DNA from 3 places in the Paenibacillus sp. PvR098 genome. Region 2 is predicted to be linked to each of the others. Evidence: riboswitches for the same ligand, from Rfam matches in the RefSeq annotation. Region 2 holds a riboswitch; each other region holds the start of a gene.
The links. A riboswitch is a leader RNA that binds a small molecule or an ion and turns the genes downstream of it on or off. The one in region 2 is predicted to bind cyclic di-GMP.

Region 1 (10,066 bases), 1.9 Mb from region 2:
GATCAACTGTCGGATTCCTGCTGGTTCCATCACCTTGTATACTCGCTCAAACAGCAAATCCAAGGTCACGATCACCTTTGCCCCGGCGTCCTTGATCTGGTACTCCAGCTCACGCGGCGTGTACATCGGATTCGTCATCACCACCACTCCGCCCATAAGCAAGGTGCCAAAATAAGCGATCACCGTCTGTGGGCAATTAGGCAGCATAATCGCTACGCGATCTCCTTTACGCACGCCGAGCTGGCTCAACGCATTTGCAAATCGGTAAGACAAATCAAGCAGCTCCTGGTAAGATAACGTCTTACCCAAAAAATCCAAAGCCGTATGCTTCGGATATGTTTGAGCAGATTCCTTCAAAAAATGCGCCAAATTTTGCTTTGGATAATCAAAGGTCGGTGGCACCTCAGCAGGATAATGCTTAAGCCAAGGTTTGCTAGTCATTGAAACCACCTCCACATCGCGCTTGTCAAGTCAGGTTGTGCATGGAGAATCAATTACATATGAATCACCTTGTTTATCCAAGGTTGTCCGTAAACGTTTACATTCTCCTGTAATGGATATGATATGATACGGAATTCCCTAATATGCCTTTGGTCTTACCGCACGCTATCCTCATCATGGAATCTGTAACTAAAAAAAGCGCCCATCGGCGGAGAAACCGCCCGGCGCCTTTGCTATATTCTCGATTAGACGGGAACGGGTGTCCCGCTACTTAAACTTCCGATCTTCAATTCCGGCCGCTGCCTCAAATCGATAAACTGACCGGATCCATACACTAGTGGACGAAACGGGTCCCCCACGTGAACCATCACTACGGTCGCTTGCGTTCCATCGGATAAGCTTACACGACTGCCGATCATACATTCAGTCATATGCCGGATAAAGCAGCGAACGATCCCTGGCTCCAGCAGCCCGTATGCATGATCGGCAATACTCTGTAGAACATCAAACAGAGGCAACGCATTCCGATAGGCCCTTTTGGAGGACATAGCATGAAACACATCGGCGACCGCAACAATTTTACTGACTTGTTCAAGACGATTACCGGACAACCCAGCAGGATAACCGCTGCCATCCTCCCTTTCATGGTGCTGCAGAGCAGCCAAAGCAATAAGCGGGTCCAGACCCGACTCGCGGCGGAGAAGCTCATACCCATACTGCGAGTGACGCTTGATTTCACGAAATTCATTATCGTCTAATTTACCCGGCTTATGAAGGATAGATAGAGGAACGAAGAGCTTGCCTACATCGTGAAAAAGCCCAGCCATGCTGATTCGGACACGCTCCTGTACGGACAAGCCTAGCCATTTGCCAATTAGTCCCGCCATAACACTTACTCCGACACTATGCTTGAATGTATCATCATCCTGCGTCTCAAGGGCCAACAAGATGCGATGCGTGTCAGAGCTTTTCACAAGCTTGTTGATGGCTGGTAGAACCGTACTATATACCTTGTCAACGGGAACCCGGCCGGCAGTTCGGATATCCGCAAATAACTCCTTCATCTCATTAACGGCAAACCCTACAAGCTGCTCAGGCTCGAATTCCGGACTAACCACATCATTACTGCGAAGTTTCAGGCCGTGCTGATGAATCGATTGGATACTTTCCGTTGTAAGAATGGAGGATGCAGGAAGAATTAATATTCCATACCGACTATATATATTTTTTTTCAACCTCTTGCCCAGCAAATGCGACATGTCCAGCAACGGAGTAGAAACTTTATCATCCACCATCATGCCAATTTACCGTTCGTCTGTTGATTTTGAATACCAATGGCGGAATAGGCCCGATTCTTCACCCATTCCAAATCAATCGTCTGATCCTCTATGCTATCGAAAACTTCAATACAGTAATTTCCTATGCACACTCTTCCAGAGCTCATGCTTTTTAACATAATTTTGGTCTTGGACTTCAGCACCGACGGCGCCCCCGTTTGACCACCCACCATCATCGCTGAAATGACGCCATCCGCTTCCAAACGAGATCCCCTGCATACAGCATCTTTATCGTAGAAAATAATATTGGCTGCCGAATACAAATCGCTTTGCAGAACTCCTTCTTTACGAATAAGTATGTCGCCGTTTGATTTGAGGGTCGATAAATGGCACTGCGCTAGATCAATCCGCACTTTAGCCTCTTGCATACTTCCGACGTGTTGAACGGTCTCCTTGAGTGAGTTCAGAATACCGAAAATGGTTGCTTCCGTAATCAGCTGAGGCATCCGCGACAGCTGAAGGAATCGCTCCAGCATGTCTTTCAGATTCAACCAAGACGTTTTGTCACGGAATCGAATGTTGACGATGACCGACAACGTTTCTTTGGCCTGTTTGGGAATTTCTTTAAACTTATTCTCCACCAAAAGTAAAATAATTTGTCCGTAATGAGGCTTCTGCCCCTTCTTCTCCACCATCTCAGTGAGCATCTTGGCTGCTTCAATCAGCTGCTCGAACTGGGACATTAATAATTGGGAGCCGTTGTATAATCGGTTATGGAGAACCCCGAAATAGCCCGAATACAGATTGCTTTTGATAGCATTTCCTTGAATACGGATACTCCCGGTTGCCGTAACGGTAGCGTTATAGACGCTGCCCGAGATATAGACGTTACCAAGCGATTCTATGATCATATTCTCCATAACATTTCCATAGACAATAATGTCGCCGGAGAATACGATATGGCCCGTTTCAATGTTAACATCGCCGGGAACGATGAACGCCTTGGTAATATCAAAAAACTTCGTCTGGTTCCCGGTGATACGCGGTCTTCCTTCGCTCATAGCGATGACGAAGCCATCCTCCCGTATTTGCACCCCATCTTTGGCTACAATAACAATGTCCTGGGGCTCCTTAGGGCGAATAAAATTCCCATAGACATCGTATCCAACAGTCCCTTCCTCGGGCGGTGTTTTTCGGGCGATCACATCTCCCGGAGTTACCGACGGAATGTTTAAATGACTTCTGTAATCTATGACTCCGCCAATCTCCACATACTGATTTTCCACTTGCTCCGTGAAAAATAGCTGCAGCTCCGCATCCTTCCCTGGAACAGGAGGCTTGCCTCGCGCGATTAGAACCGGCTCATATGTCGGATGCAGCACTTCTTCGAATATGGCGCCAATATTTCGATTTTTCACAATCGACAAACGGTCCAGCTCATGAGTAATATCATTAAGTTCCAGTTTATTTAAAATAATCGATTGGTCTTCTTCCGCTCTGAGAACCAAATGGGACGCAGGCTCACACTCACTGAGCTTCCATACATACCTGACGGGCGAACGCACAAGCAAGTGCGCTTGCATCCCATCCTCGGACACTTGGATTTCGAACAAAGCAGATTCTTCTACGGACCAAATCAACTTATCCTTTGATGTTACGGTCACCACACCGGATACCGTTTCTCCGTTCATAGTCAGCTTGACCGGAGGTATGGCCTCTATAGTAAGGGGGGATGTCGCGTCATCTTGGACAAAAATCTCATTTCCACTTACCCGCAACCAACCCTGACCCGTATACTCCCTTTGCTTGCTGTCGTCTTCCCCTTTGGCAAAATCCGAGAATTCAGTTTCATTAGGCGCAGAATCTAACGCCATGGATTTTATCATTTTGACCAAATCCAGTTCCGAAATAGAGTCGGACATCCGGACTACCTCCTTCCATCGGATCAAACGTTTGACGGTAAGACAAAAATACACCTTTCTCCAGCCGGGGAAAGGTGCATCGAATCATACGTTCCTCCCATTATCGGCGGCATGGCAGCCATAGTATTAGAATACTAACCTTAGGCCCATTGCTTTGCGTCCTTGCCTTTCAGCAAGTTTGCCATTATCGTAATGAAAAAATATTAATAATAATTAAATTATAGTCAATTGGGATGGCAAACATCAACATGTACATATCCAGAAGGGCTATTCCATTCTTGTGGTATGTAATTCGCGTGTTAATTTTCGCTAAAATTCGACACAAAGGTTAAAACCTTGCATTATTCTTCATTGTTTTTACATTATATTACATATCTACTCCTTCCAGAGGTCATTCAAATGGACGTCAAGCGCTTCCGCAATACATTGTATAGAATATTTGTGAGGATTTGTGATTTTTCCGTTCCTTATTTTGGAAATCGTACCGATCGACAGCCCGGTAAGCTCCGAGAGCTTGGTCACCGTTATTTGACGTTCCGCCATCAGCATCCTCAGCGAAAGGGCCATTTTGGACTGCTCCTGTGCTTCGTCCTTCGTAAGTCTTCTTCCGACAAACGCAATTCGGGTTACTTCCTGTCTACCATTCAGCAAAGGCTGAAAACGAAACTCCACTTCGGCTTTTTGATTGTTGCTCACCCACTCCATGCTCATACTAAAACCAGAGCCTGTCAATACGGCTTGGCGGAGCATGTGCCTTACTTGGAGCAAACTCCGTGACCCGACAAAAGAAAGAAAAGACTGCGAGACAAGATCCCTTCTCTTCATCTCCAGCAGTGGAGAGTGGAACGAGCAATCGACAAAACGAAATTTCGGCGTAAGCGTTCCTCTCATATCAAATCCGGACCCTTGACACAGAATCCATTTTTTATCGCTAACATCACGAACAATCATAATATAATAATGGGACCCGTCCATAACTGTTTCCCGTAAGGAAAGCTCCACGTCCATTTGAATTCCGTGTTTTACGGTCCAACATGCCTCTGAAAACAAGGTATCCTCATACTCAAAAAACTCCAACCGCTTCAGTACCCATGCCCTGTATTCGTTCGATAAAAAAGATAAGAAGGTTTCCTTCCAAAGCTCCTGTTTTGTATAGCCGATGATCTGGTAAAAAGCCGGATTTGCCTCTTCAATGGTCAAATGATGTCCATCCCATTTTAAAAGACAAATGCCATCCGCAGCTTTCTCAACCATAATGCTTACCCATTTATTCGGCATTACTCCTCCAACCTTTCGTCTTTAAGAAAAACAGTAATAGGAGATGGTTCGCCCCCTTCCATTGCGGTCCCAATCTCCTTCCCTGGGAACCTCCTTCAGCTTGCCCGCACTTGCACTTAACCATGCCGTTACGGCAAGTACCAGCGCATCGGCGATGTCATCACGGGCAAGCGCTTTGCGCGGGTTTCTGTGCATTAGCTCGGTAACGACCTCATCCGCTTGCCCATATACACCTCGCAGATGCATCATTCGTTCTTCAAATCCCGCCTTACTCCTCTTCCCGCTCTGCATCGGAGCTCGTCCAGGCTGCGAATCTTCGGTACGAGCGCCCAAGACTGACGCGATAAGCCGCGACCGCTGACCCTGCGCTGCAGTGCATTCGCATCGACATAGTCTGACGCGGTCAAGACTTCGCGTACCGGCGCGGGGAATATACTGGACGCCCGTCCAAGCTTCAAGAGCTGCCGCGCCAGCACGTCACAACGTCGCGGCTCTGTTGCGGCCGCCAGACCGATCAGCATGTCAATCAATAACAATCCCGCCTCCCGGTACGCTTCCCACAGGCTCATCAGATCGCCGAACACGCCAGCAATCCAACTCCCGTTGGCCGCCAGCCCACCGACACCCAGCCCGCGGCGCAGCCGTCAATTCCTACGAAGGATTCACTTTTCATAAGTTCCGCTGTTCCCCTAGTACGACATCCGGTCTTCGCCTGCACGACTTATACCATTCAGTCACCGCATGTATATTACCGTCCCTGCCCAGTTGATTACAGGTAAGCTTTATTGCATGGATAAACACGTCTTTAACACCCTTTTGCAGTTTTTCTTTATTATACATCCTTTTTCTTTTATCGGACATGCTGCAGACCGTTTATGAGGACAAAGATACAAGCCGCACATACACTTAAAACATATATATAATAGGGCAAATCATGTAAAGAGGAAATACGTTTGCTGGGAAGGATGTGAAAAAATTGGCGAATGGCACTATGGACGTCTCGGTTTCGAAACAGCTGGGACAGAACGAAATGAACCTCGTCCTGGACTGTATGAACGGGTTACCTCACGATCTGCGTGTGCTTCAAGACGGAGCTTTGATTACGATGAAGCATGACGATGCCGAGCGCCAAGTCTTGGTTACAAGAGGAAAAGGGGATGAATGCGGCTTCCACTATATTGAGGTCGGGACTGAAACGGCCAATGCGCTGAGGCTTCGGGATGGAGTAAGGTATCGGGTGCATTACGACGAATCAACAAAAATACTTACTTTAACACGAGCCTTAGTCAGTCGTGTTCAAGTCCCGCTGAAAACCGATCGGAAGAAAAAAAAGGAACCGACCGTTACGATAGGATATGCACTGCTCTGCATGCTTGGCATGGCAGAGAAACGTCCTTCACTAATAACGCTCAACCGAGGCTCTGTCACCGTAAAGCTCAGGCTCTCTGTGCCTAACAATGAGCTTGACCGGGGTTTTCTGCTCTCCTCAGAAATCGCCGCGATGCTTGGGTTGACTCAGGGACAGGCGTGTCTGTTGGAATACAACCAGTCTACCAAGGTCTTGACGCTTTCCGCTTCGGGTGTACCAAGCCGAATGGTAACCCCCCAGCAAAAAACAGGGAAGGATAAACAGAATCTTAACAAAAGCCGGAACTTGCGCACAACCTATGAACGCAGAGAACCTGTTTCCGCCAAATCCCAGACAAAAAGCGGAACACCCGTCAAGCGTCATCGTTCCCCAGCTTCCAAAAAACCAGCAGCAGCTCTTACCCGCTCCACAGGTCGGCTCAATGGCTCATTAACCAAGAAGCTCCGATGAATGAAGCAGGCCAATAGAATAGATGGCCACTTCCTCAACAAACTGCTGTATATTGAATCTAAGCAATGGGCTTAACGCTGCAACAAGTGCAGCCTGCCTGCTCCTTGCAATGTGGGCTGCTTATCGGTAGAGGCGTCCCCAAACGGGTAATGCTAATCGTTCCGTATTCGTTCCGCGGCAATCCATCCGGACATGGCGCTGCCGAGCTTATCCGCTCCGGGGTAAATCATGTCTCCGCAATGCCACAGGTCGGACAAGCCCGAGGAGCAGTCGGCAATGCGCAGCAGGTCAAAAGACGATAACGCTCCCCGCTCCGGAATAAACAATGTCTCCACAGCATACCCATTACGCTCTGCCCATGTAACAATCATGGAATTATCATCGAATAAAAAGTGCTTTAACAGCAGTAACCGCATCCCATTCCACTTTCCAACGACGACAATTATGTTATATATGCTAACATATTAACACAACTAAAAGATATCTAAACACAAAAAAGTCAGGGATGCATGGGTCCTGCCCATACATCCCTGACTTTATAGTTCACTTATTTTCCTAACTGGTGGATCGGATGGCCCAATGCGCCTTCAGCAGCGTCCATCGTGATCTCTCCAAGCGTCGGGTGCGCGTGGATCGTGAGCGCGATGTCTTCAAGCGTAGCCCCCATCTCAATCGCAAGCGTAAGCTCAGCGATTAGATTGGATGCTTCTGCGCCGACAACATACCCACCAACCAACAGTCCGCTGTCTTTGTCGCCGATCAGCTTCACGAAGCCATCGGTGGCGTTCATCGATTGAGCTCGTCCATTAGCCCCATATGGGAACTTGCCAACGATCACGTTGATGCCCTTCCCTTTCGCTTCCGTCTCGCTAAGGCCGACGCCAGCGATTTCCGGATCTGAGAAGACAACGGCAGGAATCACTTTATAATCCACTACACTAGGCAGCCCTGCGATCGATTCGGCCGCGACTTTGGCTTCGTAGGAAGCTTTGTGCGCCAATGCCGGACCCGGAACGATGTCGCCAATAGCGTAGATGTGAGGCACGTTCGTTTGGCATTTGTCGTTTACTTGGATCAAGCCGCGTTCGCCGACCTCCACACCCGCAAGCTCCAAAGACAGGTCGCCGTCCGTATTGGGGCGACGTCCAACCGTAACCAGCACGTAATCGGCGGTTACTTTCTTCTCTTCACCCTTCACGGTATACGTTACCGTTACATCCTTGTCAGTTTGCTCGCAGCCCTGAGCCATTGCTTCAGTGACAACTTCCACATCCAGCTTCTTCAGGTTGCGTGCTACAGGCTGGGACAGGTCCTTCTCAAAGCCCGGAAGAATCGAATCGGATCCTTCCAGCACCGTTACCTTTGTACCGAACTTGGCATAGGTCTGCCCAAGTTCAATCCCGATGTAGCCGCCGCCGATCACCACCATGCTCTTCGGAATTTCGTTCAAGGACAGAGCCTCTGTTGAAGAGATTACGCGGCCGCCAAACGGGAACGTTTTGAGCTCAATCGGACGGGAGCCCGTAGCAATGATGCAGTGGTTGAAACGGTAGCGTGCGGTTTCGTTATCGTTAAATACGCGCGCCTCATTCTCGTTGATGAACAGCGCCTCGCCTTGGAATACCTGTACTTTATTGCCCTTGAGCAGCATACCTACGCCGCCGGATTGCTTTTTGACGATGCCGGTTTTCCACTCTTGGACTTTTGTAAAATCGATCTTCACATTCTCAGCCGTGATGCCAATCGAATCGGCATGGCTGACCATCTCATATTGATGCGCTGCGGAAATCAAGGCTTTGGACGGAATGCAGCCGCGGTTTAAGCAGACGCCTCCGAGCTCAGCCTTATCCACCACCAGTACGCTCTTGCCCAACTGGGATGCACGGATGGCCGCCACGTATCCGCCGGGACCGGCGCCGATGACGAGCACATCAATTTCAACCGATGCGTCTCCAACTACCATAGTGGATTACACCTCCATGACAAGCAGTTCCGGATCGGCCAGCAGCTGCTTGATATAATTTAAAAAGTTTTGCGCTGTAGCGCCGTCGATAATTCGGTGGTCGAAGCTTAGGGACAATGCCATCACTGGAGCAATGACAATCTCGCCGTTCTTCACTACCGGTTTTTCCGTAATGCGGCCTGTACCTAGAATCGCCACCTCAGGGAAGTTGATGACCGGAGTAAAGAACATGCCGCCTGCAGAGCCAATGTTCGTGATGGTCAGCGTCGAGCCTCTCAGCTCACCAGGTCCCAGCTTGCCTTCTCGGCCGCGCGCAGCCAAATCTTTAATCGCCTCGGCAATGGTCCACATGCTCTTGCGATCGGCATCTGGAATAACCGGTACGATCAGACCGTTATCCGTGTCCGTAGCTATCCCTATGTGGTAGTACTTTTTGTAGACGATCTCTTGCTTTTCTTCGTCAATCATAGCGTTCATCACCGGGAATTGGCGAGCCGCCGCAACCAGTGCCTTCACGATGAACGGCAGGTACGTTAGTTTGACGCCTTTCTTCTCGGCAACCGGCTTCGCCTTCGTGCGAAGAGCTACGAGCTGCGTTACGTCGACCTCGTCCATCAATGTTACATGCGGCGCCGTGTACACGCTCTTCACCATGGCGTTCGCAATGGCCTTCCGGATGCCTTTAAGCGGCACGCGCTCTTCCTCGCGGTCCCCGCTCACTGCTGCCGAAGCAGCAGACGCAGCGCTTGATGACGCAGGAGCCGCCGCTTCTGCTTCAGCCGGTGCCGCAGCCTTACCGCCGCCAGCCGCAAAACCAAGGACATCTTCCTTCGTCACGCGTCCGTTCTTACCGGTCGCCGTCACTTCCGCGATGTTCACGCCTTTCTCCCGAGCAAGCTTGCGCACGCTTGGAGTAGCCAATACCTCACGCGAGCTGCCGCCAGCGGAAGCTCCTTGAGGTGCAGTTGCTCCGCCCGCCATCGGCGTATCCAGCTTCGCTGCGTTTACGTTCGCAGCCACAGCGCCGCCTACCGCACACTCTGCGCCGGTCTCCGCACCGCCTTGGGCTGCCGATGCTTCGACCTTAGCTGCTGCCGGAGCAGCCGCGCTCGCCGATTCTCCATGCCCGTGGCCGCCAGCGTCTTGAGGCAGTTCGCCTTCCACTTCAAGAATGGCAATCACGTCACCAACCGTACACACCGTGCCTTCGCTTACCTTCAGCTCGACGATTTTGCCTTCCACAGGGGAAGGAACTTCTACGGTTGACTTATCGTTTTGCACGTCCATCAGGATTGTTTCGTCGTTCACTGTATCACCAGGCTTAACATGCCACTTTACGATTTCTCCTTCATGGATGCCCTCGCCC
Region 2 (10,066 bases):
ACAAGATTTGAAAGATAGTACCATGCCTATCGTACGCGGGTCGTTATTGGGATTCTTCATAGGAGTCCTGCCAGGTGCCGGTGCAACCTTGGCTTCCTTCTTCTCCTATTCTGTAGAAAAGAAGGTGAGTAAAACTCCGGAAAAGTTTGGGCATGGGGCCATTGAAGGGGTAGCCGCACCTGAATCCGCCAATAATGCAGCCTCCGGCGGGGCTATGATTCCCCTCCTTACCCTGGGTATTCCAGGTTCAGGAACGACAGCGATTCTTATGGGTGCACTGATCATGTACAATGTTCAGCCGGGTCCATTGTTGTTTGAGGAGCATCCATCGATTGCTTGGGGACTCATTGCCAGCATGTTTATCGGGAATGTGATGTTGTTAATACTGAATATGCCGCTGGTTAAGGTATTTGCCAAAATTATTGAAACGCCGCCCAAATATTTGGTTCCAATGATTATCGCCATATCCATATTCGGTGTATATGCTGTGCAAGTATCCACATTCGATCTCATCTTGCTGGTAGCTTGCGGTCTGCTGGGATATTTTTTCACTAAACATGATTTTCCTCTGGCCCCTATCGTTCTAGGTCTGGTATTGGGGCCTATGATTGAAAATAACCTGCGCAGAGCTCTGATCACTACCAATGGAAGCTATTCTATTTTTATCGAAAGACCGGGTTCCCTGATTTTACTGTTAATCGCAGTACTGTGGATATTGATTCCAATAGTGATGAAATTGAGAGGCAAACAAGTGATTGTTAATGATGAAGCAGCTTAAATGATGCAGGAAAGCAAAGCTATACCTATGAATGCATCTCCCTCTCATAGAGACGAAGTTGAAAAACTGAGAAAACATGAGAAAATGAAAACAACAACACATTTGAGTGGGAGGATTTTACCATTGGTTGAAGAGTTAAACACGAAAGTGGATGGAGTGTATGAGTATATCTTTGATGCGATTAAAAGAGGGGACTTCCATTCTGAGAAAATCCTTTCAGAACGTGAGTTAGGCAATCTCCTTGGAGTCAGCCGTACCCCTATTCGTGAAGCCTTTCGTAAGCTGGAAAAAGAAGGATTAGTGCAATATGAGCCTCATCGAGGCGTCAGAGTCATTTCCTTCTCCCATGAAAAAATACGTCAATTATATCAAGTTCGAGAGATGCTGGAGGGCTTAGGTGCCCGCTTGCTGTCCCAATGCCAAAACCAAGCAGCTAATCAAAACCTTCGATTGTTACTTGAGCAAGCTGAACAGGCTGCGGATCAAGGTAATATAGCTATGCTATCCCAAATTAATCAGCAATTTCATATGGGAATTGCCTTGGGATCAGAAAATGTTTATTTAATTAACAGCCTGCAAACGCTGCAGTCCCATATCACCATTTTTATGGCAAAATCACTTTCGCAAAGCGGGAGACCTGTAGAAAACCTGAAGGAGCATTGGTTGATATTAAATGCCATTGAGAGCGGAGATTCGGAATTAGCAGAGGTGACGGCTAAATTCCATATCCGGAATGCGTATGCCAATGCCATCAAACAACTCGACAGCCACACCCAGTGATATCCCCCTTTTATGGGATTCATTCATAATAATATAAACGATAGGGAGAGAATAAAATGATTACACAAACACTTGTACAGAACTGCTTAAATACAAAATGGGAAGATATTCCCCAGGATGTCGTTCTTCATGCAAAGAAAAGTATTCTGAATTGGATGGGAGTTGCCGTTGGTGCGGCTTATCATCCTTCTGTAGACATGCTGTTAAGCTTAAAGGAAGACCTCCAGTCCAGTGAACAAGTGTCTATTCTTGGTAGGGAAGAGAAGGCGGATTTATTAATGTCCAGCTTGATTAATGGGATGAGCTCTCATATTTTTGATTACGATGATACCCATTTGGATACGATTCATCACCCTAGCGGACCCGTTGCTCCTGTTTGTTTTGCGCTTGCGGAAAAATTCGGCTTGAGCGGCAAGCAAGTATTGCGAGCCTTCATTCTTGGAGTAGAAGCGGAACTGCGAATCAGCAATGCTGTTTATCCAAGTCATTATCAGTTGGGATGGCATATCACGAGTACGGCCGGCGTGTTCGGCGCTGCTATCGCAGCAGGTATTTTGTTGGAATTAAATGAGGAGCAGCTGATTTATGCTCTGGGAATCGCAGGAACACAAGCGTTCGGGTTGCGTGAAATGTTTGGAACCATGACCAAGCCTTTTCATCCCGGTAAAGCGGCAGAGAATGGATTATTAGCTGCGTTATTGGCACAAAAAGGATTTACCAGCTCCAAGCAGGTTCTTGAGGCCAAAAGAGGATTTGCCAATGTACTGGCACCGGAACATGATCTGGAGAAGGTCAACATTGCATGGGGGACCCAATGGGAAACGCTTAAAAATGCATTTAAGCCTTATGCCTGCGGGATCGTTCTACACCCAGCCATTGACGCGTGTATTGCCCTAGGGAAAGAAGTAACAGATCCATCGCAGGTCAAAGAAATCGAAATTACAGTCAACCAGTACGTTCTTGAGCTTACAGGTAAACCGGAGCCTAAAACCGGCTTGGAAGGTAAGTTCAGTATTTACCACACAGGGTCTATTGCTTTCCTGGATGGCGATGCCAGCGAAGAACAATATCACGACTCCAAAGTGCTGGATCCACGGACAGTTGACTTTAGAAGTAAAATCAAACCGGTTGTCGATGAATCCTTCGAAGAGGACGAGTGTTTAGCGAAGCTTACCACCGTTGACGGAAAAGTGATTGAGTATCGAGTGCAGCATGCTACAGGCAGTATTGAAAATCCGATGACAGATGACATGCTCTGCAACAAATTTAAAAAATTAGTGACGGGGATCCTGGGAAGTGAAAATACAGAAGCCATTATTCAAAAGCTCTATGACCTTGATTCGATAGCCGATATTAATGAAATCATTCCTTATTGCACCAAATCGAAAGTGTCCGCATAGTTTCATGTAAGTTCTGATCATGGAAGAGCTAGCCCAAACGTCATGAAAAAAATGACCAAGGGCTGGCTCGTTTTTTTATTATGCCTACCTGCTTCCTCACGCCTGAAATCCACTTACCAGTTGTTTACTCATCGATCAACCGACCGTTATTCATGACTCGAACATTATATTGATTTGGTAGGTGGTTCATGCCCGAGTTTTACTTTCTCCAAAGAAAAAAGCCAGCAGCTTGTTGCCGCCTGGCTTTATCAGGGTACGCCATACTGATTTGAATTTTTCCGAGTCGGATTGCACTAATCGACAGGTCAGCCGTAAGCTTTTCCTCTGGTCAGCATACAAGGAACGCCTTTGCCCACGGCGCCGGGCAGAGACATGTTTTGTAAATATTGACGTCCCCTTTCGCATTTGAGGCAGCGCGCGCAAACATCCGAGGTCACGACCTTCATATTGAATTGATTTTTATCAATGGAGGATTGGATCTTCTTTTTGGCTTTTTTGTTTTTGCTCATAGCATTCATCTCCTAAGGCTTGGATGATGCATATTATGACGAAGCGTTTCTTTTTGCCACCGCTGAGGATGAAGGCGGGCAATGATTTTACCGTGACTATAGAAAAAAATGTCTATTCCTGTTGAAAAAAGAGGAATGTATGGATCGGATGTTGAATCACTACATGTATTCGGGGTACGAAATTCATGAGTCGGCCTAAGGAGGTACCCTTTAATCGGAGGAGGACATTTAATGAAGTATATCATTTGCCAAATGGCCAAGATTGTAGATATGAATGATGAAATTATGGCAGAGGTTTTGTTCAGCCATGGAGAATATGAAACGTCGCTGCTGTCTGTTGGATTTTCCGTTGTTTCGTATCCGCTGGGACTTAAAGAATTTGAAGTGGTGCATGATAAAAGGGAAGGCAGACGCGAACGCTTCAAGGTCATTGACGTCGAGGTCGATCTGATTGCGAATCCGACGTCCACCCGTGTATTCCTTGAGCCTGTCACTTTGATTATCGGCCAGCATGACGTTGGACAGTTTGCATAGGAACATGGGAAGGTTGGAAGAATGGGGGAGAATGGAGTATGAATAGAGTGTTTGTCGCCATCGGCAGCATCTGCGCACTGCTGTCCGTCGCATTTGGGGCTTTCGGTGCGCATGCGCTGAAAGAATGGCTGACGCCAGGCATGCTGGCGAATTACCAGACTGGCGTGCAATATCAAATGATGCACTCACTGGGTCTGATTGCTGTAGGTCTCTGTGCTTCGATACTGCCGGCAAGCGGACATCTACGCCGGGCAGGATGGTCCATGCTGATCGGTATCATCGTGTTTTCAGGCAGCCTCTATGTTCTGAGTATAACGGGAATTACTGTGCTTGGGGCCATTACGCCGATTGGCGGCATCGCATTTATATTCGGCTGGCTGTCGCTGGCGCTCGCAGCTTGGAAAAGCTCGTCTAACTAATGGTTCAGCTCAGAAGAGACCGTCCGGTACACCGGGCGGTCTCTTCTTTTAATCATCTAATTAGTATTTCATGCCGGAATAAGGAGGAAAAGGTCGATTTGTGTGGAAGATTATTAAAGAGGAGGCAGGGTGCAAAGGAGGCTGACAGTTATGAATAAGACGACCGATTCCGTAAGAACGGATCAAACCAAGAATAAACCTCTTGTTTCACTCCTCGTATACGGGTATATCACTTTCTGTTTGCTTGTGTCCATGTGGATGCCTGAATCTATATTATGGGCATTTTCCGGTGTGTCTGTGCTTCTGGTCATATATTTATGGCGGCGCGGTTTATCGCTCGAACGGTTCCAACAGTTTGTGAATGACGAGCGAACGCGAATGGAAGAGCAGTTAATCGAAAGTGGGAATGTGCTTCATGCATTGTTCTACCATAATCCGAATCCGGCTGCGATTATGGATCGGCATGGCCGTATAGTGAAGGTGAATGCAGCCGCGGTAAGAGTGCTGGGCTATTCGGAAGAGGAGCTCGCAGGACGGCACTATCTGACGATCCTGCCGGAGGATCAAACAGGTAAGGTTGCCAAACATTTTGCCGATGTGTTTAAAGTAGAGTCTCCTTCCTACAGCATATCCATACTACATAAAAAGGGTTATCCGTTAGAACTGCACGGGACGTCCGTACCCATTAAAGATCAAGAAGAGCAAACGACGGGATCAATCGTCATTTGCCAAGATTTCTCGGCCTCCAAACGGGCGGAGGATCAAATCCGATACCTGGCTTATTATGATGACTTGACTGGGCTACCGAACCGGCGGCTGTTTATGCAGCATTTGAGCGTAGCATCGGCTTCTTCTACACGCCATGGAGGTAAGCTGGCTGTCTTCTTTATTGATATTGACCGGTTCAAAATCATCAATGACAACTTTGGGCACGATTATGGCGATATGCTGCTTGTACAGGTGGCGGAACGGTTTACGAGGTGCTTGACAGATAACGATTTTTTGGCGCGAACGGAAGGTGACGAGTTTGTTTTGTTTTTGTCCGGACTGAGCTCGGCCGGGACAGCGGAACAAGTGGAGAAAATGGCGCGCAAAGTGACTCATCTTTTGGATGAGCCCTTTATGCTGGAGCAATACCAACTGCATATCACGGCAAGCGTCGGTATTGCTATTATGAATACAGAGACTCAAGATACCGGTGCGCTGATGAAATGCGCCGATCTTGCTTTGTCCTGCGCCAAGGAAAAAGGTAAGAACAATTACCAAATTTACAATCATGAAATGAAATCGCTTTCCTTACAGCGTCTGACATTGGACAGTGAATTGAGAAGGGCTATAGCAAGAAAGGAGCTGATCCTTCATTTTCAGCCGCAGATGAATGTCGTGTCCGGACGAATTATCGGCTTCGAAGCTTTAATCCGATGGATGCATCCGGAACGCGGAATGATCCTGCCCGGTCAATTCATTCCCTTTGCCGAAGAAAGTGGGTTGATTGTGTCGATCGGGGATTGGGTGCTTAGGGAGGCATGCAGGCTCAGCGCCGCTTGGCAAAAGGCTGGCCTGCCGCCGATTCCTGTTGCAGTAAATTTGTCTGCCAGGCAGTTTATGCAGAATAATCTGTACGCTAAGGTAAGTGAAGTGCTCTGCGAAACCGGACTTGATCCGTCTTTACTGGAGTTCGAGATTACGGAAAGCAGCACGATGGATATCGATCATGCCACGACACTTCTTCATGAGATGAAAAAGCTCGGGGTCAACATCAGTATCGATGATTTCGGGACGGGGTACAGCTCGTTTAGCTACTTGAAAAAGCTGCCGATCGATAAGCTGAAGATCGACCGCTCCTTCGTCAGCGAGTGTGTGAGCAATCCGAATGACGCTGCGATTGTAGCATCGATCATATCGATGACGAAGCACTTGAACCTGCGTGTGAGCGCAGAAGGGGTTGAGACGGAGGAACAGCTTGAATTTTTGCGAAGCAATCAGTGCGATGAAATTCAAGGCTACTTCTTCAGTCGGCCGGTGTCTGCGGACGAAGCGTTACGCCTCATGGAGCGTCAAGCGGCGTCTGAGGCAAATGAAGGACCGTCCTGAGCGGACGGTATTTCACCATTAATGTATGACATAATCGTCGATTTCGTTGATTTTGAGAAGATATACTTTTTTCTCGTCCACATGATAGACTGTCAAATTACCGCTTGCCGGGTCGACGCTGATGATTCGACAGGGCATGCTGAGCTTGATGCCCTTGCCTTTGACGATGGACAGGCGGATCAAGGTATTGTTTTGCTGAAATGTCATCATTTGTTCCCAGATATGCTTGTGCGGGTCGCTCTCCGGATGGTAAGGTTCTTCAGCTTTGCTGTTCTTTTTATTCAGGGCAGGGGCTGTCTTTGCCTCCGTCGGTATCTCGATTTTCTTGATCGCCGATCCGTTCAAAGCCACTTCGATTCTTTTACCTAATTCCACTCCTTGCTTAATTTGATAATCCTCTATAAGCTTCGTATTTAACAGATGCAACAGCGTTTCCAAGGCACGTCCATTGGTTTCATCCTCAATCATGATGTCCACGTTGAACAAAAACTTGCGCTTGTGCGGATTATCTCTCTCCATTGACGTCACCTCTTTTAATTCGGAATACTTATTTATACTATACCACTTTTTCGGGTTTGAAAGCAGTAGGTCCTTATTGGATACATGCCGACAAAGCACGCTTGGAACCGGACATACATATACTGACAGCATACCCTTGTTAAGAGGAGTGCTTATTATGATACGAATGGAACCGATGGATTTGGGAGGACGCACCGCACTTGCGGTCGAAGTGAAGCTGCCCAAAACAACGCTGCTTGTCGTTACTACAGATAAAGGCTATATTATGTGCGGAGCGCATAATATAATTTAATATGTACCCCAATTCTAATCCCTTATCAAATCGGCAAATTCCGAGTCGGACAAGCGTTTAGCCACTATTCTTTATTTACTGCTAGTTACTTAGAGATTCTTTTAAAGTACTAAAAGTGACCCGTTTTTGTGACTATTTTTGTGACCCTGTGACCAATGATGTGACTCTATTGTGATCAAAGAAGGATTATAAAAAACCGCTGGGCGACGGTATTGCCCTTCCTGATACGTATAAAGGCACTCTCCTAACCGAGGGTGCCTTTGTCTATATTCAATGCAAAGTAGATCTATAGTGTACTTAACATAAGACGATTTAGGAATAGGACAACTCAAAACGAGCATATGTCGTAGCAAAGAGAGGTGAACAATCATGGAGGATAACGGTAAAGTCATGTTGGGTGTGAAGGACATCATGAGGAAAATGGGCATCGGGCGAGATCGGGCTTATGAGATCATTAAGAGCGGCCAATTTCCTTCTAAAAAATTAGGACGGAGATATTTAGTGCATGAGCAAGTATTTGAAAACTGGCTAAAAAGTTCAGGTTCTATTAATTAGCTAAATATGGTATTTTTTCAGAGTCGGTGTATGTGGCAGAATGAGTTGACAATATGTCACATCGATACTGGCTCCATTTTTGTGGCCTTATGTTTGATCTTTTGTTCGGCGAAAAAATAAATACAATAATTACCTAAAATGTGTTTATTTTTTCGACAAAATCTGATATATTAGATATTAGGATTGAAGTCCTATAATTAGATAAAGGCAAATCCGTCGAAAGTCGGAGACGCAAAGCCACGGATCTAAAGCTTAAGAAGCTATGATCGCCGGGTTACCGAATATAGTTAACCGTAAACAAGGTGGCTATTTCATTATGGAATAGCCACTTTTATTTTACTATTGAGAAATCAGAAAGAGAGTGTTATTTATGAAATTTAAGATTGGGAAAAAGCTATTCTTCAGAAAAAAATTATCAATAAGATGGACGGTTGGAAAAAAGTTGGTTGGCGGATTTTTATGTGTATCCATACTTCTTGGAATGGTTAGTTTTATCTCGTATTACAATATCAATAAGGTAGAAGAATCGTTCTCCGATCTGGTTGATCGCCGGGCAGCGATATTGGCCAATGCAAAAGATATCCAGTATAATGCTTCTCAGCAAGTCGCAGGTATGCGAGGGGTGTTACTACAGGAAGAAGGCTCCGAAGAAATCGTATCTACGGCTATTAATGCAATGAATGAAGAAATAAAGGTTACATACGAAATGGTTCAAAGACCAGAGCTTTTGGAAGCGCTACAAACGCTTCAAATATTTAATGCCGAATTCCAAAGCAATGCAGATGCAGTCATCAATTTGATGAAAAGCAATCCGGCTGAGGCGAATCGTCATTCCGTTCAAGTCTTATTTCCTTTGTCAGGAAAAATTAGAGACATATCAAATCAAGTAGCTATGGATCAAGCCCATAATATGGAAGAGGGAAGTAAAGCGAATTCTGACTTGGTCAGTTCCGTACTCACAACGGTCATTACCCTGAGCATTGTTAGTTTCGTTCTGGCTATTGTAATCGGTGTAATCATTTCTCGAATGATTACAAGACCCATTGCAGCCATAGCAGAAGGTGCTCAAAAAATTTCACAGGGTATCCTTATAGAAGGTGATATTAAAGTGAAAAACCGTGATGAAATTGGCGATTTGGCGATTTCCTTTAATCTGATGAAACAAAATCTTCGTCATTTGATCGGCGAAGTCGGAATGAATTCTGAGCAGGTTGCCGCAACAGCGCAAGAATTATCTGCGAGTGCTGAACAGACTAGTAAAGCGACGGAACAAATTTCAATGGCCATTCAAGAAGTGGCTTTAGGGTCAGAAAAGCAGGTTCAAAGCGCTACAGAAGCCAATGAGGCAGCGGCAGAAATTTCGAGAGGGATGAATCAGGCTGCAGTGTCTATTCAGTCAGTAGCCGATTTGACGATGACGGCAAGCGATAAAGCGAATGCAGGCAATCAAGTGGTATCCCAGGCTGTAGAGCAAATGAACAGTATGCAGCGCTCAGCTGGTCACACAGCAGAGGTAATTAATGCACTTGGTGAAAAATCAAAGGAAATTGGCCACATTGTACAGATGATTACGGAAATTGCGAATCAAACAAACTTACTCGCTTTAAATGCTGCAATAGAAGCTGCGCGCGCAGGGGAACATGGACGAGGGTTTGCTGTGGTAGCTGATGAAGTAAGGAAATTAGCGGAACAATCAGGTAACGCGGCAGGCCAAATTCGCAATCTGATCGGGGAGGTTCAAGCCGAAGCGGACAAAGCTGTACAATCCATGAATGAAGGCGCATCTATCGTCAAAGAAGGAATTCACATGGTTCATCTGAGCGGTGAGTCCTTCAGGGATATTGTAAAGGCGATTGAACAGGTTGTCTCTGAATCTCAAGAGGTATCCGCTATTATCGAACAAGTGAATTCGAGTGGGCAAAACATGGCGGAGATGATGGAAGGCGTAGCTCACATTGCCGAGCAATCGTCAGGAAATACTCAGAACGTGGCTGCTTCAGCAGAAGAACAAAATGCCTCGATGGAGGAAATATCAGCTTCTGCGGAAGCTTTAACCAGAATGGCTCAAGATCTGCAGGATGTGATAAGTAAATTCAAAGTGTAGTCCCAAACAACCCGCTGTCGTGAATGACAGCGGGTCTTTTTTTGTGCAAAAAAAAAAACTCCTCTATTGGCTGTAATAGGAC
Region 3 (10,066 bases), 230 kb from region 2:
ATTGTAATCGAGGGATACCTTGAAGCGGGAGAACGATATCCGGAAGGTCCGTTCGGGGAATACACCGGATATACGGGACCGCAGATTCCAAATCCCAAATTCATCGTTACTGCGGTCACTCAACGAAAGAATCCGTATTGGATGAATTTTATCGTGGGTACGGCGGGAGGACAGCAATGGGGCAATTATGTTCTGGAAGGGTTAATTTATGAAATTGTAAAAAATAGCGTGCCCACCCTTCAAAAAGTACATTTACCTTTATCGGCTCAGGGGCGTTTTCATGTTTATCTACAGTTCAAAGATCCGAGGCCGGGAGATGCACGTGAAGCGATCATGCAGACGTTAACGATCGATCCGAGAATTAAACATGTATTTACTTTTGATGATGATATCGATATTCATGACGAAGCGGAATGTCTTTTTGCTTTAGCGACAAGGACCCAATGGGATCGGGATGTCATGGTGTTCCCTAACACAAGAAGTGTCGGTCTTGATCCGTCGGCGGATGAGGATTCGGTCACTACCAAAGGCGGAATCGATTGTACGATGCCGGCCGGAAGAGCCTATTCCAACCGGAATGCGATTGATAAAGAAGTGGCGGAGAGGATTAAAGCCGTGGAATACATTGATCCAAACATTTTAAATCAGGTGAAGTCAGAAAAACTGTAATACATCTCATATCGATGATCAAACGAAGGGAGATTGGTTTGGCTATGAATAAAGTGTACTGGTTGACCTGTCCTGAGTGCTATTTTAAATATTATGTCGGAAGGGAGCTTCTTGAAATCAAAAACTTTCCGACGGTATGTCCGAAATGCCATTATGAATATCTTCCCGAGCAATCCGCAACGAAAATCGAAGGTGTGAAGTAGCGCCTTTGGATATCATCATACTTTGTTTACAAAGGGGGGAACGAGATGTTGAGTAAAGCTTGGGGCAGAAGAAAAGGTGCTTTTTTTACTGCTGTATTAGGTTGTCTAATTGCAGCCTCTACAGCTTGCGGCGGACAGACGGCTGCTCCCAAAACAAACCCGAATGATCCCCAAAACACGAATGCCACCCTTTTAGGATCTACCAGTACGGACTCCGGTTGGGAGCAAATAGTAAATGAAGCGAAGAAGGAAGGAAAAGTGGTATTGTCCGGTTCACCGAGCCCGCTCTGGAAAAAATCGTTAGTGGATGCCTTTGAAGCGGAGTATCCGGGTATCAAAGTGGAATATACGGGAGCGAACAGCAGGGACTTCTGGCCTCGTGTCAAAAAAGAACAGGAGCTCGGACAATATTTGTGGGATCTGCGTGCGGGTGGAGTTAGCGGAGATGCTTACGAATCAAAAAGGGCAGGGCTCTTTGATCCTATCCGACCATTGATCCAACCGGAAAATACCAAGGATAGTGTTTGGTTTGGCGGGTTTAACGGAGCTTTTGTTGACAAAGAAGGCCAATATTTTTTAAGTTACCTTGCTTTTGCAGAACCAACCACTTTTGTAAATCGGGATTTTATATCGGAGGCTGAGTTGTCTTCATCAAGTCAGCTGTTAGATCCAAAATTTAAAGGAAAAATATCGATACAAGATTTGCGAGGCGGAGCGGGTCAAAGTTCAGCGGCGGCCCTTATGAATATGTATGGAGAAGATTTTATAGTAAATCTGTTAACCAACCAGGGCTTGGCCATAACCTCGGATAACCGCCAACAAGCTGAATGGCTCGTTAGAGGGAACTATCCTATCACCATTGGATTCAATGCTCCGGAATTGGCGCCGTTTGCTGCGCAAGGACTAGGGAAAAACATTGTTACGTTAAAAGATGACATGCCTCCGCAAGGTACAGGGTTTGGCGCATTGCAGCTTTTGAAAAATGCCCCTCACCCCAACGCTGCCAAAGTATATGTAAATTGGCTTCTGACTCATCAAGCGCAGCAGCAGCTGGTGAATGCCGTAAAATTAAATAGTCGTCGTCTGGAGGTCCAACCTGGTGATCCAACTACGGTTTTGGATATGCAAAATAAGGATAAATATTTTGTGCACTCTAGAGAAGAATATGTTGATTTAAAGCTGCGAATTATAGAATTGGCCAATAAGCTGCTGAAAAAGTAATTTCTTAGAAAAACATTTGGGCTGCATCGCACCTTTGGATGATGCCCAGAAGGGCAATAAGCTTTGATGAACAACAACCTCACCCTCCGTTTTTCACCATGCGGACCAGGGTGAGGTTTTTTGATTTAGGGAAGCTTTTTGTTGGATTGCCAAAATCAGCAAAAGAGAAAATAACGCCTTGCTCCCCTTGTTTTAATGAAAAAGATTTGGGACAATAATAAATAGGTTATTAGCTATTCGGCCGCTGAAGCAGAGGGCTGAAATTTATCGTTTTGAAAAGAGGGCAACGAATGAATAAGGAATCCATATATGGATTGACATTGGATCAACTGACAGCATGGCTTATGGAGCAAGGCCACAAAAAGTCTCGCGCGGCACAAGTCTGGGATTGGCTTTACAGGAAACGGGTAACGGACTTCTCAGAAATGATAGATGTCAATAAAGAGTGTATTCAACTATTAGAGGATCATTTTGTCATCCAAACCTTAACAGAACACATTAAGCAGGAATCTGAGGATGGAACGATCAAGTTCTTGTTCAAGTTAAGTGATGGCAATCTGATTGAAACGGTATTAATGCGACATAAATTCGGTTTATCGGTCTGTGTGACCACCCAAGTAGGCTGTAACATCGGATGCAGTTTTTGTGCAAGCGGGTTATTAGCCAAAAGTCGTGATTTATCCGGCGGCGAAATTGTGGAACAGATTATGAAGGTACAGCTTCATCTGGATCAAGCGAAGCAGGACGAAAGAGTGAGTCACGTTGTGGTGATGGGGATCGGCGAGCCATTTGATAATTTTAATAATCTGGTGAATTTCCTGACCGTGATTAAAGATCATAAAGGATTGGCTATTGGCCCGAGACATATCACCGTATCGACCAGCGGCCTTGCCGATAAAATTGTTGAATTTACCGATGCCCATTTGCAGGTGAATTTGGCGATCTCACTGCATGCGCCAAATAACGAGCTGCGAACGCGGATCATGAAAATTAATCGTGCCATTCCCATAGAACAATTAATGCAGTCGATTGATTACTATTTGGAAAAAACGAACCGCAGGATTACGCTGGAATATATTCTGCTTAAGGATGTAAACGACCGCACGGAGCATGCGCTGGAGCTGGCTGACCTGATTGCCGATAGACGACAGCTCGTGAATGTAAACTTAATTCCATACAATCCGGTGGACGAACACAGTCAATATCAGAGAAGTGAACAAGAATCGGTAAGGGCGTTTTATGACACGTTGAAAAAGCAAGGCGTTAGCTGCAGTGTCCGACTTGAACACGGGACCGATATTGATGCCGCTTGTGGACAGTTAAGAAGCAAACAAATCCAAGTAGGGTAAATAACTTGGGATAGAGTACATGCGTATCCGTTCATTTGGGTACGCATTTTTTTGCCGATAGAGCGCTATACCGAATTATCAGTAACAACCAGCTTTAACTTCAAACGAACATTGGAGCAGCGGCGAGTACTTTATGTTACAATGGGCTGTAGATCACGATGAGGAGATGACTACACATGAGCGAACAAATCAATGAGAAAGAGCTTGTAGAATACATAGCAAGCAAAACGAACGTGGACTCCAAAAAAATTATGCTAGTGTTAAAGCATGAACAGAAATTTATCAACAGTGCGAAAGAGAACACCAAGGGAGAGGTAGAAATTGATAGCGACGAGCTCGTCGATTACGTAATGAGCCAGTCCGATGTCCAATTAGATGAACTGACCGTTGAAGCGATTTTGGACGCCGAGATGGACTACTTGATGGACAAAGGCATGGCGGGTTATGAGGATTAGCCGTATCTAAGGCCGCATAACTCCTATATAAGTAAAAGCCGATTCCCAAGTGATAGAGAAAGGGGATCGGCTTTTTCGTATGTATATGGTTTCAACAGGAAAAAGCAGGTTGCCTGAGCAACCTGCTTTTGCTTAGTAGAGGATAAGACTGCTGCTTACGGCGTCAGTTCTGGCGCCTTACGGTGATGCGTGTTCTGTTCAAAAGAATAGGCTAGTTTGAGCAGTGTCGCTTCACTGAAAGCCCGGCCGAAGAAATCCACACCGACTGGCAGTCCTTCAGAAGTAAATCCTGCCGGAACGGTTACCGTTGGCCAGAAGGTAAAGGTGCTGAGCTTAAAGCCTTCACCGATCGACTGGTATTCTTTCATTTGAGTTGGATCAATTTTGACTGGCGGATTAGCTGACGTAGGAAAGATAAGTGCGTCAAGCTGGTTGTCCGCCATCATTTTCAGGACGGCATTTTGCGCATACTTCGTTCTGTAAAGCAAGATATCTTTGTACTCTACCGAATCCAACGACTCGCGGCTGTTACGCTGCTTGAGCATGCCTTCGTTGGAAGGATGGAAGTTACCGTCTTTGATGATTTCATCCAAGGAGCTGTAAGGAGCGCCTTCGCCGAGCGATTTTAAGTAGTTGTTGAAGTCGAATTTAAATTCCCAAGCGCTCAAGCTGCCGTACTTGTTGATTTCGGCAAAATTCGGAATGGTCACGTTGTCTACAATAACGGCTCCGGCTTTCTTCATATCCTCGATCGCTTGGTTCATGACCTTGTTGACTTCCGGATTCGTACCGAACACTTCGCGGACTACACCGATACGGGAGCCTTTCAGACCTTCCTTGTCTAGGTATGCTGTGTAATCAACAGGTACTTGGCCAACGCTCTTTGCTGTCGAAACGTCTTTCGGATCATATCCAACAGTTGCGTTCAGAATCAGAGCAACATCCTCTACGGAACGGGCCATCGGACCGCCTGTATCTTGCGCGTTGGCAAGCGGCGTAATGCCGTCAACACTTGAAAGTCCAACGGTTGGACGAACGCCTACGAGACTATTGAACGAAGATGGAACACGTACGGAACCTCCTGTGTCAGTCCCCAAACCTACTGCAGCAAAATTGGCTGCAATTGCTGCGCCTGTGCCGCCGCTGGAACCACCCGGTACGCGGGTGAGGTCATACGGGTTTAAGGTCTGACCGCCTAGAGAGCTGACCGTCGTATACCCGAACGCGAATTCGTGGAGATTGGACTTGGCCAGAATAATCGCACCGGCATCCTTCAGTTTTTTCACTTGGGTAGCGTCGTCAGGAGCCATAGCGTCTTCCAAGCATTTACACCCGGAAGTAGTGGGCATGTCGACTGTATCGATATTATCCTTCACGATGACCGGGATGCCGTGCAGTGGGCCTCGTGGTCCTTTCTCGGCACGTTCCTTGTCAAGCTGATTCGCTATTTCAATCGCCTGAGGATTCAACGTAAGAATAGAATTCAACGCGGGTCCTTGGTTATCATACTTTTCAATCCGGTTCAAGTATTGCTGAACAAGCTCCTTGGATGTTAGTCGGCCTGATTCCATCGCCTTCTGCATATCCGTAATGGTAGCTTCGGGAAGCGTGAAAGGCAATAAGTGACTGTACACTCGGTTGGCGAGTACGGCTGCGTCCCCGTAAGTGAGCGGTTTGCCGTATCCGAACGATTCGGACGATACGCCGTTCATCAGTCCCGCTTGTCTGACGTTCAAAATCGAAGCCGCATAAGGACTGTTAGCAGGAACATCGGTGTAAACAAATGTTTTCGCATAAGGAGTTTTAATGATTTGATTCAGCACGGAAGCGGATTTTTCACGGGTGAGCGCTCCGTCGGTTTTTGGAGCAGCAACGTCCACAGAGGTTCCGGCGGCTTTGCCTGCGGCATGAAGAGCGTCGATGAAATCTTTCTCCACTACGGAAGAATTGAGCTTGGAGGTTTCCTTGAATACCTCCGGGAGCCAGCTTTGGGCAACGGCTATCGTTACTTCGGAAGACGGGTGAGAAGCGACCTGGATCGGATTAGCTGCAGGAGCAGCATACGCGGCTACAGGAACAAGTGCCAGGGTCGCAGCGGTATAAGTCGATATAAGTGCGTACTTCAATGGTTTCATACTCTACCTCCGTTTATGTAATGTTTATTGACAAAATCCGATTATAGTAGCTTACAAAAGAAATGTAAATAAACAACCAGAAAATTTTGTCGAAATTCATAACATAATTTGTATAAGCGGCCCAAATAAGTCTAATAATCGACAAAAAAATATATTGATTGACAAAATTGATCAAATTAATGTAATTTAATAAGATTGAAATTTGATTCAAAAGACCTAAAACATAATATTTCCTAGTGATAATGGCAAACTTATCCGAAAGGTGAGGGCGCAAAGCTGCGGGTCTAATGCGAAAGCGATGACAGCCGGGTTACCAAAAGGGGTAATAAAGGACCCTGTGTGGTCCTTTTTTTTATTTTTATATTGATGGGAGGCGCATGTTATAAGTTGCCAGATCGTTCACTATCATTGGCAGCTTCATTTGCAAAATAGATATAGTTAAACAGATAAGGTGTAACCAATTCAGAGATCATAAAAATGCCGGAAATGTTGTAGATGGTTGCTTTGCATTAAATATTAACTAACATGGGGGAACAAATGTATGATGAAGATGACAGTCAAAAATCGCCTAATGATTGCTTTTCTTGCGATTTTAATCTTACCATGCTCTGCTATCGGATGGTTTTCTTACCAGGAGGCAAAGAACCAAGTAAGCCAACAAATAGAGCTAAATGCCTATCAAAGTGTTGAAGTTACGAACAATCAAATTAAAGATATCATGGCTTCAAGTCTATCTGATGTCGATTACTTGGCAACTAAACTTGGTGTAAATTCATCTTATCCAGAGATTAGACAAGAATTGGAAACCTTCTTGACAGTGAACCCTGAATTTGAAAACGTACATTTCGCAACCAATACGAAGTTGATGTTTACCTTACCTGAGCTAAAGCTACCCGCGGACTTTGACCCTACGGTACGTCCGTGGTGGATCAAAGCTGTGGGTAGTGCAGGGAAGGCAGTCGTGAACGATGCCATTGCCTCGGCGGATGGGTCGGGTAATGTAGTGGTTATTCAATCAAAAACATCCAGCGATGGCGGAGGTGTTGTAGGCGCGACTTTGAAGCTATCCAAAATGGCTGAACAAGTGAGGAATACCAAAGTTGGGCAAAAGGGCTATGTTGCTATTATGGACAAGGATCGCAAATTCGTTATACACCCGACGGGAAAGCCGGGAACGAAAAGCGAAGATCCATTTATTGAAAAGTTTTACGAAAAAGACAGCGGTATTGTTGAGTATATGTTTAATGGACACCCAAGAAAGTCTATATTTGCCACTAACCCGGAAACCGGTTGGAAAATTATTGGTGTCATTGATGTTACAGAACTTTCGAGTTCCACCCAAGGCATCCTCAATACGACCATCGCCGTCATTGCCATCGCTATTGTGATCGGTATCCTGCTTGTATTTTGGATCGTGCGCTCCATTACTAGGCCGCTTAAAGAATTGATGAGTTCTACGGGGAAAATCGCGGGTGGAGATTTGAGCGAGGAAATCGTTATACGTTCCAAGGATGAACTCGGGGAGTTATCAAACTCCGTCAATCAAATGAGGATCAACCTTCGCCATCTAATTGGGCAAGTCGGTATAAATACGGATCATGTTGCCTCAACTTCGGAACAGTTATCGGCGAGCGCAGAACAGACTAGCAGAGCGACTGAACAAATTTCAATCTCGATTCAAGAGGTCGCGTTAGGCACGGAGAAGCAAGTTTCCAGTGCAACTGAAGCAACTGAAGCAGCTGCAGAAATCTCAAGAGGAATGAATCAGGCGGCATCGTCTATTCAAAACGTTGCAGATTTAACGAGCACTGCGAGCAATAAAGCAAACACTGGAAACACAGTCGTTAGGCAAACGGTTGAGCAAATGAATTTGGTACAACAGTCGGTCAGTCAAACGGCGGGTGTGGTTAACACACTAGGCGAAAAATCCAAGGAAATTGGGCATATCGTTGAATTAATCAAACAAATTGCCAATCAAACGAACTTGTTAGCTCTAAATGCCGCGATTGAAGCTGCACGGGCTGGGGAACATGGGCGAGGGTTTGCTGTAGTAGCTGACGAAGTACGGAAATTAGCTGAGCAATCGGGTGATGCAGCGGCTCAAATTCGTGAACTCATCCAAGAGATTCAAACGGAAGCGGATAAAGCGGTTGAGTCTATGAATGATGGTACATCCATTGTCCAAGAAGGTATTAAGATGGTTCATTTAACTGGTGAAACCTTCGGAGACATTGTAAATTCAATCGAACGGTTGGCTGCCGAATCCCAAGAGGTTTCTTCTATTGTAGAACAAGTTAATGTAAGCTCGCAAAGCATGGTGGAAATGATGGAAGCTGTAGCTAATATTGCCGAACAATCCGCAGGCAATACACAGAACGTCGCTGCATCCGCAGAAGAACAAAATGCCTCTATGGAGGAGGTAGCATCTTCAGCGGAAGCTTTAAGTATGATGGCGCAAGAGCTGCAAGATGTTATAAGTAAATTCAAAGTGTAGAACAAACGGGAATAGGGGTGGGGTGATAAAGCGGTTGAAACCCGACGCACATCCCCCCAATGCCCAAACCGTTTGCAATTAAGGACCGTCCGGTGTTTTTTCTGTACGGTTTTTTGAATAAGTAAAAGCCGATTCCCAAGCATAGAGAAAGGGGATCGGCTTTTTTCTGTATGTTTATAACTCTTTCATAAGCTCCTTCAGCTCGGCGATGCTGCGAGGAGGGGGGCTTTCCACGCGAACTTTCGCGGGTAAACTCGACCAGACTTGCAGCAGCATGGGCGGTTCCAGACCGAGCGAAATCATCAAGTCCTCCTGTTTAAACACGTCGTAGGGTATGCCTTCCAGCAGGCATTTCCCATGATCCATCACCAGGATCCAGTCCGCCCAAGCATAGGCCAAATTCATATCGTGCGTAGCCATGACGACGGTGGTGCCGCTCTCATGAATCCGGTTTAATTCCTTCATGAGCTGCCGCTCGGACAAGCGGTCCAGATAAGCAGTCGGTTCATCCAGCAGGAGCAGCTCCGGCTCAAGGACCATCACTCCGGCAAGGGCAACCCGTTTTTTTTGGCCGAGGCTCAAGTGATGAATGGGTGTGTTGGCTACAAGCTCCAGACCCATGGACGCAAGCACATGTTGGGTACGCTGGGTAATGTCATGCTCGGGTATCCCGGCATTTCGTAGACCGTAGGAGATATCTTCGTACGGCGTACTGAGAATCAGCTGATGCTCCGGATCCTGAAACACAAGTCCAACCTGCTGCCGGAGCTTTTGGAGGTCACTCGGACGATAGGACATAGGAGAACCCTTCCAGCTCATCTCTCCGGCGGCAGGGCGGTGAATGCCGATCGCATGCAGGAACATGGTGGATTTGCCGGACCCGTTATGGCCGCAAATCGCGGTTTTCTTGCCTGCAGGCAAGCTCATCGTCAATCCTTGAAGCGCCTCATCCCCAGTTCCGGGGTAGCTGTAGCGTACATCGTGAGCCTCCATTAACGATTTCATATCATATCCCTCCAGCGAAGCCCCAGCTCGAATAGCAATAATAAGGTCACTCCGATACGGCTTTCCCATACATAACGCAAGGGCACGGGGCCCGCTTGATAAGGAGCCAGTTGAATATCTTGCGTAAATCCTCTTGCTATCAGACCATGCGATAGACTCTTAGACCGCTGCATCGTCTTGCCGAACAACCGGACGATCAGGATAGCCGTATCCTTCAGCCTGCGATCGAAGCCGGTCTGACCGCCGCGAGCCCTTTGAGCCGTATACATCTGCTGAGCCGTATCCGAGAGCACGAAGAGAAAGCGGTACATGATCAGCATCAATTCCAGCACCAACGACGGCACACGCAGTTTTTTCATCACCTGAAACAGATCGGACATTGAAGTGGTCAGCATGAGAAAGGTAATACAGGATAAACAAGCGATGATCCGGATGAGCAGGCCGAACGCTTGGTACATGCCTGCTTCCGTTACATAAGCCGTCCACTGTGCAAAGGTAAAGAGGGTGATCCCATTGGTGAGGGCCGTTACGGAAT

Region 1: it holds a riboswitch for cyclic di-GMP, as region 2 does, so the genes downstream of both, JOE45_RS00110 (FapA family protein) here and JOE45_RS09635 (methyl-accepting chemotaxis protein) in region 2, are expected to answer to the same signal.
Region 3: it holds a riboswitch for cyclic di-GMP, as region 2 does, so the genes downstream of both, JOE45_RS10800 (methyl-accepting chemotaxis protein) here and JOE45_RS09635 (methyl-accepting chemotaxis protein) in region 2, are expected to answer to the same signal.

What each region holds. Positions count from the first base shown of each region.
Region 1 is NZ_JAFIBU010000001.1:15,717-25,782, reverse strand. Features, by position in the region: gene JOE45_RS00120 (long-chain-fatty-acid--CoA ligase) at 1-441, opposite strand, end outside; gene JOE45_RS00115 (HD-GYP domain-containing protein) at 687-1,739, opposite strand; gene JOE45_RS00110 (FapA family protein) at 1,736-3,640, opposite strand; cyclic di-GMP riboswitch class I at 3,743-3,833, opposite strand; gene JOE45_RS00105 (PAS domain S-box protein) at 4,016-4,918, opposite strand; partial or broken gene JOE45_RS23270 (DUF429 domain-containing protein) at 4,940-5,487, opposite strand; gene JOE45_RS00090 (hypothetical protein) at 5,895-6,737, shown strand; gene JOE45_RS00085 (hypothetical protein) at 6,890-7,153, opposite strand; gene lpdA (dihydrolipoyl dehydrogenase) at 7,285-8,700, opposite strand; gene JOE45_RS00075 (dihydrolipoamide acetyltransferase family protein) at 8,707-10,066, opposite strand, start outside.
Region 2 is NZ_JAFIBU010000001.1:1,920,132-1,930,197, reverse strand. Features, by position in the region: gene JOE45_RS09680 (tripartite tricarboxylate transporter permease) at 1-778, shown strand, start outside; gene JOE45_RS09675 (GntR family transcriptional regulator) at 779-1,558, shown strand; gene JOE45_RS09670 (MmgE/PrpD family protein) at 1,615-2,958, shown strand; gene JOE45_RS09665 (hypothetical protein) at 3,264-3,467, opposite strand; gene JOE45_RS09660 (hypothetical protein) at 3,699-4,001, shown strand; gene JOE45_RS09655 (DUF423 domain-containing protein) at 4,040-4,420, shown strand; gene JOE45_RS09650 (putative bifunctional diguanylate cyclase/phosphodiesterase) at 4,571-6,514, shown strand; gene JOE45_RS09645 (hypothetical protein) at 6,533-7,033, opposite strand; gene JOE45_RS23510 (hypothetical protein) at 7,191-7,325, shown strand; gene JOE45_RS09640 (helix-turn-helix domain-containing protein) at 7,695-7,880, shown strand; cyclic di-GMP riboswitch class I at 8,077-8,162, shown strand; gene JOE45_RS09635 (methyl-accepting chemotaxis protein) at 8,251-9,984, shown strand.
Region 3 is NZ_JAFIBU010000001.1:2,154,937-2,165,002, reverse strand. Features, by position in the region: gene JOE45_RS10825 (UbiD family decarboxylase) at 1-669, shown strand, start outside; gene JOE45_RS24185 (cysteine-rich KTR domain-containing protein) at 684-872, shown strand; gene JOE45_RS10820 (ABC transporter substrate-binding protein) at 918-2,093, shown strand; gene rlmN (dual-specificity RNA methyltransferase RlmN) at 2,384-3,442, shown strand; gene JOE45_RS10810 (hypothetical protein) at 3,619-3,897, shown strand; gene JOE45_RS10805 (amidase family protein) at 4,053-6,032, opposite strand; cyclic di-GMP riboswitch class I at 6,267-6,350, shown strand; gene JOE45_RS10800 (methyl-accepting chemotaxis protein) at 6,574-8,526, shown strand; gene JOE45_RS10795 (energy-coupling factor ABC transporter ATP-binding protein) at 8,701-9,531, opposite strand; gene cbiQ (cobalt ECF transporter T component CbiQ) at 9,528-10,066, opposite strand, start outside.